DNA from 4 places in the Mycobacterium burgundiense genome. Region 4 is predicted to be linked to each of the others. Evidence: riboswitches for the same ligand, from Rfam matches in the RefSeq annotation. Region 4 holds a riboswitch; each other region holds the start of a gene.
What was found. Region 4 has a riboswitch for cobalamin ahead of RCP80_RS24505 ((2Fe-2S)-binding protein). Riboswitches for the same ligand answer to the same signal wherever they lie in the genome.

Region 1 (2,197 bases), 1.8 Mb from region 4:
CTTCGGCCTCGGCGAGTTCGCGTTTCCACTGGCGGAAGGTCTCCTCGGTGCGGCCGCGGCGCCAGTACCCGGAGATCGAGGACGCCCACTTGGCCGGCACCTCGCGTTCCTTGCGAATGTAGGCCCGCAGGTTGTGCATCACCGCCTGGGCCTCGCCGTGGATGAAGACCTGCACCTGCCCGGGCAGCCACGGCGCGGCCTTGACCGCCTCGATCAGTGGCGCCCGGTCGCCGGCCTGGTCATCGGAGACCAGATCGGCCCGACCACCGCGGTATACCCAGGTGAGCCTGACACCGTCGGGGACCGACAGTTCCAGTTCGTCGGCCTGATCCGCGATTTCGATGAAGGCGTAGCCGACCGCGTCCGAGGGCAGCGCCTCCAACGCGGTGCTGATGGCCGGGGTCCCGGCCTCGTCGCCGGCGAACAGGTACCAGTCGGCGGCCGGATCCGGCGAAAACCCGCCGTTGGGATCGGTCAGGTACAGCGGGTCACCGGGTTGTGCGCCCGCCGCCCACGGCCCGGCGACGCCCTGATCGCCGTGCACGACGAAGTCGATGGTCAGTTCCCGGGCCACCGGATCGACCCTCCGCACCGTGTAGGTGCGGACCACGGGTCGTTGCTCGGGCCCGAAACTGTCCAGCGTCAGCGGCCTTTCGAGCGCCGCCACGTCGACGCCGACCGGCACGAAGGCGATCTTCAGATAGGAATCGGTGGCGTCCTTCGGGGTGAAGGCATCAAATCCCTTTCCGCCCAATATCACCCGAACCATATGCGGTGTGATCCACTCGGTGCGCACCACCTCGAGGGTGTGCAATGGACGGCCCGCCACATTTCCTCCTGAAAACTGCCCGACTGCTGAAATACTCGTTGCTCCCGACTATACGGAGAAGCGCCGGCGGGATGTCGGCTTGCACCCGCAGGCCCGCGACGTGCGGGTACGGTGGAACCCGCAGCTGGTCTGCCATCGCCGCGCCCGCGTGACGGTGGCATCGAGTGTCGTGCGCCCCCGGGTGCGTGGCGCGAGAGGGAACCCGGTGAGAATCCGGGACTGTCCCGCAGCGGTATGCAGGAACGAACGCCGTCACCAGCACTGGCCACCGGGCCGGGAAGCGACGGTCAGTAGGAGTGCCGGATCCCGGTACGCGCCCGCGAGTCCGAAGACCTGCCGGTTGCGCTGGACGCGCCGCGTCCGGCCGCACACCGCCTCGTGGAATGGGCGTCGGGCATGCGTGGTCGTCGACTCCGCGGCACGACGCCTGTAGGCGATGGGCATCCCGTCGTAGTAGAAGGACGTCGCAGTGTCTCGCACGCAGTCAACCCCTTTCACCACAACCACTCTGGGCTCCCCCAGGATCGGCCCCAACCGCGAACTCAAACGTGCCGTCGAGCGCTATTGGGCCGGCCGAACCGACCGTGCCGAACTGGAATCGGTGGCCGCCGAGCTGCGGCGGCGGACCTGGTCGGCGCTGGCCGAGGCCGGCCTGGATTCGATCCCGGTCAACACGTTCTCGCTGTATGACCACGTCCTGGACACCGCCGTCATGCTGGGCGCGCTGCCACCGCGGGTCGCCGCGATCCCCGACGAGCTGGACCGGTACTTCGCCGCCGCCCGGGGCACCGATGAGGTGGTGCCGCTGGAGATGACGAAGTGGTTCGACACCAACTACCACTACATCGTGCCGGAGATCGGTCCCGAGACCTCGTTCCGCCTGCATCCCGACAAGGTGCTCGCGGAACTCGATGACGCTCGTGCACAGGGAATTCCGGCTCGCCCGGTGCTGGTCGGCCCGATCACCTTCCTGGCTTTGAGCAAGGCGGTCGACGGTGCGGGTGCGCCGCTCGGGCGCCTCGATGAGCTGTTACCGCTCTACCGTGACCTGCTGGGCCGCCTCGCCGACGCCGGCGCCGAATGGGTTCAGATCGACGAACCCATCCTGGTCACCGATGCGGTGGACGACGCCGCACAGCTGGCCGAGCGGGCCTACCAGTTTCTCGGCGACAGCCACCAGCGCCCCGCGATCTTCGTCGCCACCTACTTCGGCGCCCCCAACGGGGCGCTGCCCGCGTTGGCCCGCACCGCGGTCGAGGCCATCGGCCTGGATTTGGTGTCCGGCAGCGAGCAGGCCGTTGCGGCGGTCCCCGAACTGGCCGACAAGCTGCTGGTCGCCGGCGTGGTCGACGGCCGCAACATCTGGCG
Region 2 (2,197 bases), 900 kb from region 4:
GTTGCGGAACACCCCCTGATAGGCGGCACCGGCGATGGCCAACGTGGCCCCCACCAGGGCGCCGAGCACCACCCGCGGCAGCCGGATCTGCCACAGCACCGCCTGCTGGGCGACGGTGAGCCCGTGCTCGACGTCGACTCCGGGGAGTCCGTCGATCAGCGCGAGCAGCACGCCCCGTGCGGGCAGGTTGGCCGGCCCGACGAAGATCGCGAGCACGGCGGCGCCGACCACGGCGATTACCGCCGCGGTCACCACCCACGCGCGGCGGGTCTCAGTTGGGCGCCGGGACAGCTTGGACCTCAGCGACCACGGCGCCGATCCGCTCGACGGTGTCGACGACGCGCGGACCCCAGCGGCTCGCGACGTCGGCGTCGAGTTCATAGATGCTGCCCGTGCGGACGGCGGCCACCTCGCCCCAGCCGGCGCGGTCCGCCACCGTTCGGGCGGTCACGCCGCAGCACTGCACGTCGGCCAGGAAGATCAACTCCGGATCGGCCGCGACGATGAATTCCTCGGACAGCTGCGGGTAGGCATCCGCGTCGCTGTCGTCGGCGATGTTGGTCAGCCCGAACAGTCCGTAGAGCTGCCCGATGAACGATGCGCCGGTCGCGGTGAACAGCGTCGGGTCCAGCTCGTGGTAGTAGCGCAGTTGGGCCGGCGGCGTGTTGTCGACGACCTCGGCGATCTGCCGACGCATGTGGGACACCAGTTCGGCGGCGTCGCCGATGCGACCGGTCGCCGCGCCGATCTGCTCGATCTGGGCATACGCGTCGTCGACCGTGGTGGGAGCGGGCTGGGACAGCAACGCAATCCCCGCGGCCTCCAGGCCGGCGACGAGGTCATCCGGGGCATCGGCGGTGATCACCAAATCGGGCTGATACGCCACGATCGCCTCGACGTTCGGGGTGTAGCCGGACAGGTCCTGCTGGGTCGGGGCATCGGCCGGATAGTTCGATTCGCCGTCCACGGCGATCACCTGTGGGCCCGCGCCGATCGCCCACAGCGTCTCGGTCGCCGAGGGACTCAGCGAGACCACACGTTGCGGATTGTCCGGCTGTTCGGTCTGCGCGGGCTCGGCTCCGGATCCGCAGGCGGCCACCAGGCCGACCGCCAGAGCGGCGAGGGACGTTGTCAATCGACGCGCGGTGTTCAACAGAGCCAGTCCTTCGTCCGAGGAGAGTACTGACCGCGGCTCAGCTGACCTGGCTTGTCCGACGCGAGCGGATGCGTCGGCGTCACAGTTGCGGGACAGCGCCGGACTGGTACCGGACTTCACTGGACACCACGGACCCGGCGGCGCCGGGTATCGGCGAGCCTATCCCACCCCGGCGGGTTCAAATCACCGCGCGTGCAACCGTGGCGCAGTCCCCCACCGCTGTGGCCTTACTAAATGACGTGACACTCATCGATGCACCCATAGCGCCCGACGACGACAAAGGCTCCGCGATCACGCCGCAGGCCCGCACGGCGCTGTGGGCCAGCCTGGTCGGCACCACCATCGAGTGGTACGACTTCTTCCTCTACGCCACCGCCGCCAGCCTGGTGTTCAACCACGCGTTTTTCCCGGATCAGTCGACGTTCGTCGGGACCATGCTGTCGTTCGCGACCTTCGCCGTCGGCTTCGTCGTCCGCCCCATCGGCGGCTTTGTGTTCGGCCACATCGGCGACCGGATCGGCCGGAAGAAGACGCTGGCGCTGACGATGGTGTTGATGGGCGTCGCGACCGCGCTGATGGGGGTGCTGCCCACCGCCGCCCAGATCGGCGTGCTGGCCCCGATCCTGTTGCTGCTGTTGCGCATCGTGCAGGGCTTCGCGCTCGGCGGCGAATGGGCGGGGGCGGTGCTGCTCGCGGTCGAACACGGACCGCCGCGGCGGCGCGGGCTGTTCGGCAGCATCCCGCAGGTCGGCCTGGCGCTCGGGCTCGCGCTGGGTACCGGGGTGTTCGCGCTGCTGCAGGTGGTGCTGCCCGATGATGCGTTCCTCACCTACGGCTGGCGGATCGCGTTCCTGTTCAGCATCGTGTTGGTGATCTTCGGCGTCGTGGTGCGGTTGCGGGCCACCGAGACCCCGGCCTTCGAGCGTGTCCGCGACAGCGGCGACCGGGCCGCGGTGCCGCTACGTGAGGTGTTCAGGCCGCCGGCGCTGCGCTCGACCGCGCTGGGCATGCTGTCGCGCTGGGGCGAGGGCGCGGCGTTCA
Region 3 (2,197 bases), 1.9 Mb from region 4:
ACGGCGTTCTCCAGCCCCGAAAGGGCGGCCGCGCCCAGCAGGCCGCCGGCGGCAAACGGTGCGGTGGCCATTGCCGCGGCCACGATCGGCAGCAGCGCCGGCAGGACCGCGAGCAGCACCTGCGGCAGCGTCGTCTTGAGCAGCGCGATGGTATCGGTGGTGATCGCGACGAACATGGCCCCGGCACCGAAGAGCAGCGTGTAGGCGATGGCCGTCGGATTGCCCGAGGCGAAGGCCAGGCCGATGTCCGCCGCGACGAAGCTGGCGGTTTGGGACAGGTAGAGCGCGTATTGCGAGATGTCCATCGGATAGCCGAGCGCGAAGGCGAGGTTGTAGGGGCTGAAGAAGCTCAGCGGATTACCGGTCCAAGGCAGGTACGGATCGATGCCGGCAAACAAGTCGGCGAAGAACGGATCGTTGTACAGCCCTTGGATCAGCGGATCCAGAACCTCGTTGTAAAAGTCGGAATACCCGATCTGATCGAACCAATCCAGATATTCGTTCTGCTTGTCGGGCGGCGGTTCGGAAGCGGCCAGCGCCGATGAACGCGCGGATGTCACCGGGATAGATCGCAGAATCTGCGGTGCCGCAACGCTTTCCGGTGAGGCCGCCAGTGCCGACGTCGCGACGCCGTCGTAGGTGGCCATCGCCGTGGCGGCCTGCACCCACATCCGCACGTAGTCGGCCTCGTTCAGGGCTATCGCGATGGTGTTGATGCCGAAGAAGTTGGTGCTCACCAAAGCCGCGCGGGTGGCATGGTTGGCGGCCAACTCCCCCAGCGTCGGCATCACGGCCAGCGCGGTGCTGTACGCCGCGGCGGCAGTTTCGTGCTGCGTCGCGCGTAGCGCGCTCTCGGCATTCTGCTGCAGCAGCCACGTCACAAACGGGGCATGCGCACCGACGTACGCGGTGGCGCTCGGCCCTTCCCACGCGCCGGCATGGGCGTCGGACAGCACCGTTGTCAGCTCAGTTGCGGCCTCGGCGTATTCGGCGCTCAAGGCGCTCCACGCGCCGCCGGCGGCCAGCAATGGACCCGGCCCCGGCCCCGCGGACAACAGCGCCGACCAGACTTCGGGCGGCGAGGACATGTAGATGGGCGCGGTCATCGACCGCACCAGGTATCGGATGACACTGGCGCTCATCGGCTTTCTCGGGGTGCACCGCCCCGGGTAGCAGGATGCGACGACGCGAGTGTCCTGGCTCTCGGATCACAGCTCGCCTCGCCTTCCGGCTCGCAGCCGTGGCGGTTGAGGGTCGCTCCCCGATGACAGTGGCGGGACCGCGCCGGATTCGCACCGGCTTCCTACATCGTCATCGCCTATCTGGAGAAGTATGACATGCGGCTCTCGGCGGCCGATATACGCCGATGCCGCGAAACCGTTAGACGGCTTGGGCTTCCAGCTTCCGCGCCTCACGGGCGAGCAACCGGTCGCGCTGTTCCTCGAACTTGAACACCTGCCGCTGCAGGTCTTCGAGGTGGGCCGCGAGCTGCTCCCGGCGTTGTTCACCCTCGGCCGAGAAGTCTGTGCGTTCGAAGATCCGCCACTGCCGCAGCACGGGCTTGACCACGTCGTCGAGATGCTGGCGCGGGTCGTAGATGCCGTGCTTGGCCATCATCACGCCGTTGCGGCGGAAGTTCGGCATGCCCTGGCCGGGCATCCGGAAGTTCTCCACGACGCTCGCAACGGCCTCCAGGGCCTGATCGGGGACCAGGTCGATGGCCGCGGCGCACATGTTCCGATAGAAAATCATGTGGAGGTTTTCGTCGGCCGCGACCCGCTGCAGCAGCCGATCGGCGACCGGGTCGTTGCACACCCTGCCCGTGTTGCGGTGACTGACGCGGGTGGCGAGCTCCTGGAACGTCACGTAGGCGATGGACAGCAGGAAGTCCGTCTTGTGGCGCTCCTCCTCCTCGGCGGTGGGCCCGAAGCCGTTCGTGACGTGCTCCATGCGGGCCCGCTCCAGCGCTACCGGGTCGACACCGCGGGCCACCAGCAGGTAGTCCCGCAGCACGATGCCGTGCCGGTTCTCCTCGGCGGTCCACCGACCCACCCAGGTACCCCAGGCGTCATCCAGCGAGAAGTACGCGCCGGCCTGACGGTGGTAGGACGGCAGGTTGTCCTCGGTGAGGAGGTTGGTGATCATCGCGGCCTGGGCGACCGCACTGAGTTGCGACTCCTCCTCGGACCACGCCTTG
Region 4 (2,197 bases):
CTCGGCCGTGCCGGCGCCCGCGTAGACGATGCCGCCGGACAACGCGGTGGCGCCGCCGCCATAACCGCGGTCCAGGACCAGTACCCGCGCGCCGTGATCGGCGGCCTCGATCGCGGCGGCGGCACCGGCCGCGCCGAAACCCACCACGATGACGTCGTATTCACCGGCTGCGTGCATTGATCCGATGGTGGTGTCCGGGGCGGCGCTGCGCCAGAGCACCTCCCGCTCAGTGGCGAACGTCCCGCCGCAGGACAGCGCGCTCGGTCAGCGGGCAGTCGCCGCACTTGGTCCGGTCCCGGGTGCGGTACCACAGGCAACAGGTACTCCGACGGGCGCCGCCGACCGGCGCGGAAACCATCTTGTTGCGCAACGGAGCCCTGGACAGCAGCGCAGTCGCCAGCGGCGTGACCCGATCGTCGGACCGGCCCGCGGCAACCCTGCGCGCGCCCGAGGACAACGCCGAGGCCGCGTTCCCCCACAGCAATCCATCGGCAACCCGGGCAACCCCGCGCAATGCCGCGTGGAAACCAGTGAACTGATCACTGAGAATCGAGTACGCCATGACCTCGACCACCTCATCGAATTCCATCGAGCTGCCCTCCCAACCCCGGAAGTCGTTGAGAGCCAAATCTACTGACCCAGAGGGATTGACGACGTAGCCAAGACCGCGCAGGTCGATCACCACGCCGCCGCGTTGCCAGGCGCCCAAGACCAGCGACCAACACCGTGCGGCGAAGCCGTACTGCAGCGTGGACGCGGTGACCCGATCCTCGTCAGAGCCGACGCGGTCCCCGATCGCACCGAGAAGCGATCGCAGTTGGCTCGGCTCGCACAACTGCTGACGGGACAACGCGGCGGTCCCGGGATCGAGGTACAGCGGATAGGGCGGGCCGAACCTGGCCACGTCCGCAACCGCGGCCCGCACCCGCTCGGGATCGGCCCGCGGTGCAACGCGGTGCGGTAGGCCGAGAGGCATCCGTGGGCAGGCGTGCGCGTACATGAGCGATCTCCGTTCCGGGGTCTCCACGCCCCGCCATTGCGGTCCGCGGCGGCGCAGTGTCCTGACTCCCGGATCATCACTCGCCCCGACCTTCCAGCCCGAAGGCCGTGGTCACGCATGGGGTCCGCTCCCCGGTCACAGTGGCGGGACCGTGCCGGATTCACACCGACTTCCTGGCCCCGTCGCGGGTATACCGCGCCTAGCGTAGCCGCTCATGCGGATAGGCCTCGGCCCGGTTCTGAAACGACAAGATGGCGGGGTTCAGTACCACGCCGTCGCGAATCTCGATGGCGCGCGCAATCGTCGGGGACTCGTCCCACGCGGCCGGACCGTCGAGGACAGTTTCGAGGTGCGGTAACAGCGCCTCGCTGATTTCCCAGGTCGCCGAGCTCCACAGATACGACGGACTGTGGTCGACGGCGTAATAAAGTACGCCCCTGGGCAATTCGACCACCGGATCGTCGAAGGTGGTCGGCCGGGCCCAACTGAAACCCATGCCGGCATCACACGAGACGTCGACGATGAGGCTGCCCGGGGCGAACTTCGTCAATTCGTCTTCGGTGACGAATACCAACGGCGAGGTGGGATCCTGCAGCACACAGTTGACGACGATGTCGCTGTCGGACAGGAACTCGGCCACCGCCACCGGCCCGTCGGGCATCTCCACCCAGGTCCGAGTGGGGTCGTCCTCGTCCTGCCCCATCTGGAAGATCTGGGTGGAGTGGATCGGGGATGCGACGGCGGCCACCTCTCGGTTGGTCAGCACGCGCACCTCGTCGACGCCGTGGGCGTTCAGGGCGGTGATCGCCCCGCGAGCCGTCGCGCCGAAGCCGATCACCGCCGCACTCAACCGGCGCCCGTAACTGCCGGTGACCCCCGCGAGCTGCATCGCGTGCAGCACCGAGCAGTACCCGGCCAACTCGTTGTTCTTGTGAAAGACGTGCACACCGAAGCCGCCGTCGCTGCGCCAATGGTTCATGGCCTCGAACGCGATCAACGTCAATCGTCGATCGATGGCAACCTGGGTCAGCGCGGTGTCTTGCACACAATGCGGCCAGCCCCAAACAACCTGTCCGTCTTTCATTTCCACGAGGTCTTCGGCCTGCACCTTGGGGAGCAGGACGACATCGCAGTCCGCGATCAGCTGTGCCCGAGTCCTGATTCCGCCGACGGATTCGGCCAGCATTTCGTCAGTGG

Region 1: linked by a shared signal. The riboswitch ahead of metE (5-methyltetrahydropteroyltriglutamate--homocysteine S-methyltransferase) and the one ahead of RCP80_RS24505 ((2Fe-2S)-binding protein) in region 4 are both predicted to bind cobalamin.
Region 2: linked by a shared signal. The riboswitch ahead of RCP80_RS20285 (ABC transporter substrate-binding protein) and the one ahead of RCP80_RS24505 ((2Fe-2S)-binding protein) in region 4 are both predicted to bind cobalamin.
Region 3: linked by a shared signal. The riboswitch ahead of RCP80_RS07790 (PPE family protein) and the one ahead of RCP80_RS24505 ((2Fe-2S)-binding protein) in region 4 are both predicted to bind cobalamin.

What each region holds. Positions count from the first base shown of each region.
Region 1 is NZ_OY726397.1:3,405,516-3,407,712, forward strand. Features, by position in the region: gene RCP80_RS15995 (siderophore-interacting protein) at 1-829, opposite strand, end outside; cobalamin riboswitch at 1,025-1,164, shown strand; gene metE (5-methyltetrahydropteroyltriglutamate--homocysteine S-methyltransferase) at 1,299-2,197, shown strand, end outside.
Region 2 is NZ_OY726397.1:4,250,816-4,253,012, forward strand. Features, by position in the region: gene RCP80_RS20280 (FecCD family ABC transporter permease) at 1-255, opposite strand, end outside; gene RCP80_RS20285 (ABC transporter substrate-binding protein) at 272-1,135, opposite strand; cobalamin riboswitch at 1,179-1,319, opposite strand; gene RCP80_RS20290 (MFS transporter) at 1,405-2,197, shown strand, end outside.
Region 3 is NZ_OY726397.1:1,637,992-1,640,188, reverse strand. Features, by position in the region: gene RCP80_RS07790 (PPE family protein) at 1-1,106, opposite strand, end outside; cobalamin riboswitch at 1,189-1,330, opposite strand; gene RCP80_RS07785 (acyl-ACP desaturase) at 1,381-2,197, opposite strand, start outside.
Region 4 is NZ_OY726397.1:5,155,536-5,157,732, reverse strand. Features, by position in the region: gene RCP80_RS24510 (FAD-binding protein) at 1-177, opposite strand, end outside; gene RCP80_RS24505 ((2Fe-2S)-binding protein) at 227-1,000, opposite strand; cobalamin riboswitch at 1,055-1,176, opposite strand; gene RCP80_RS24500 (N(5)-(carboxyethyl)ornithine synthase) at 1,200-2,197, opposite strand, start outside.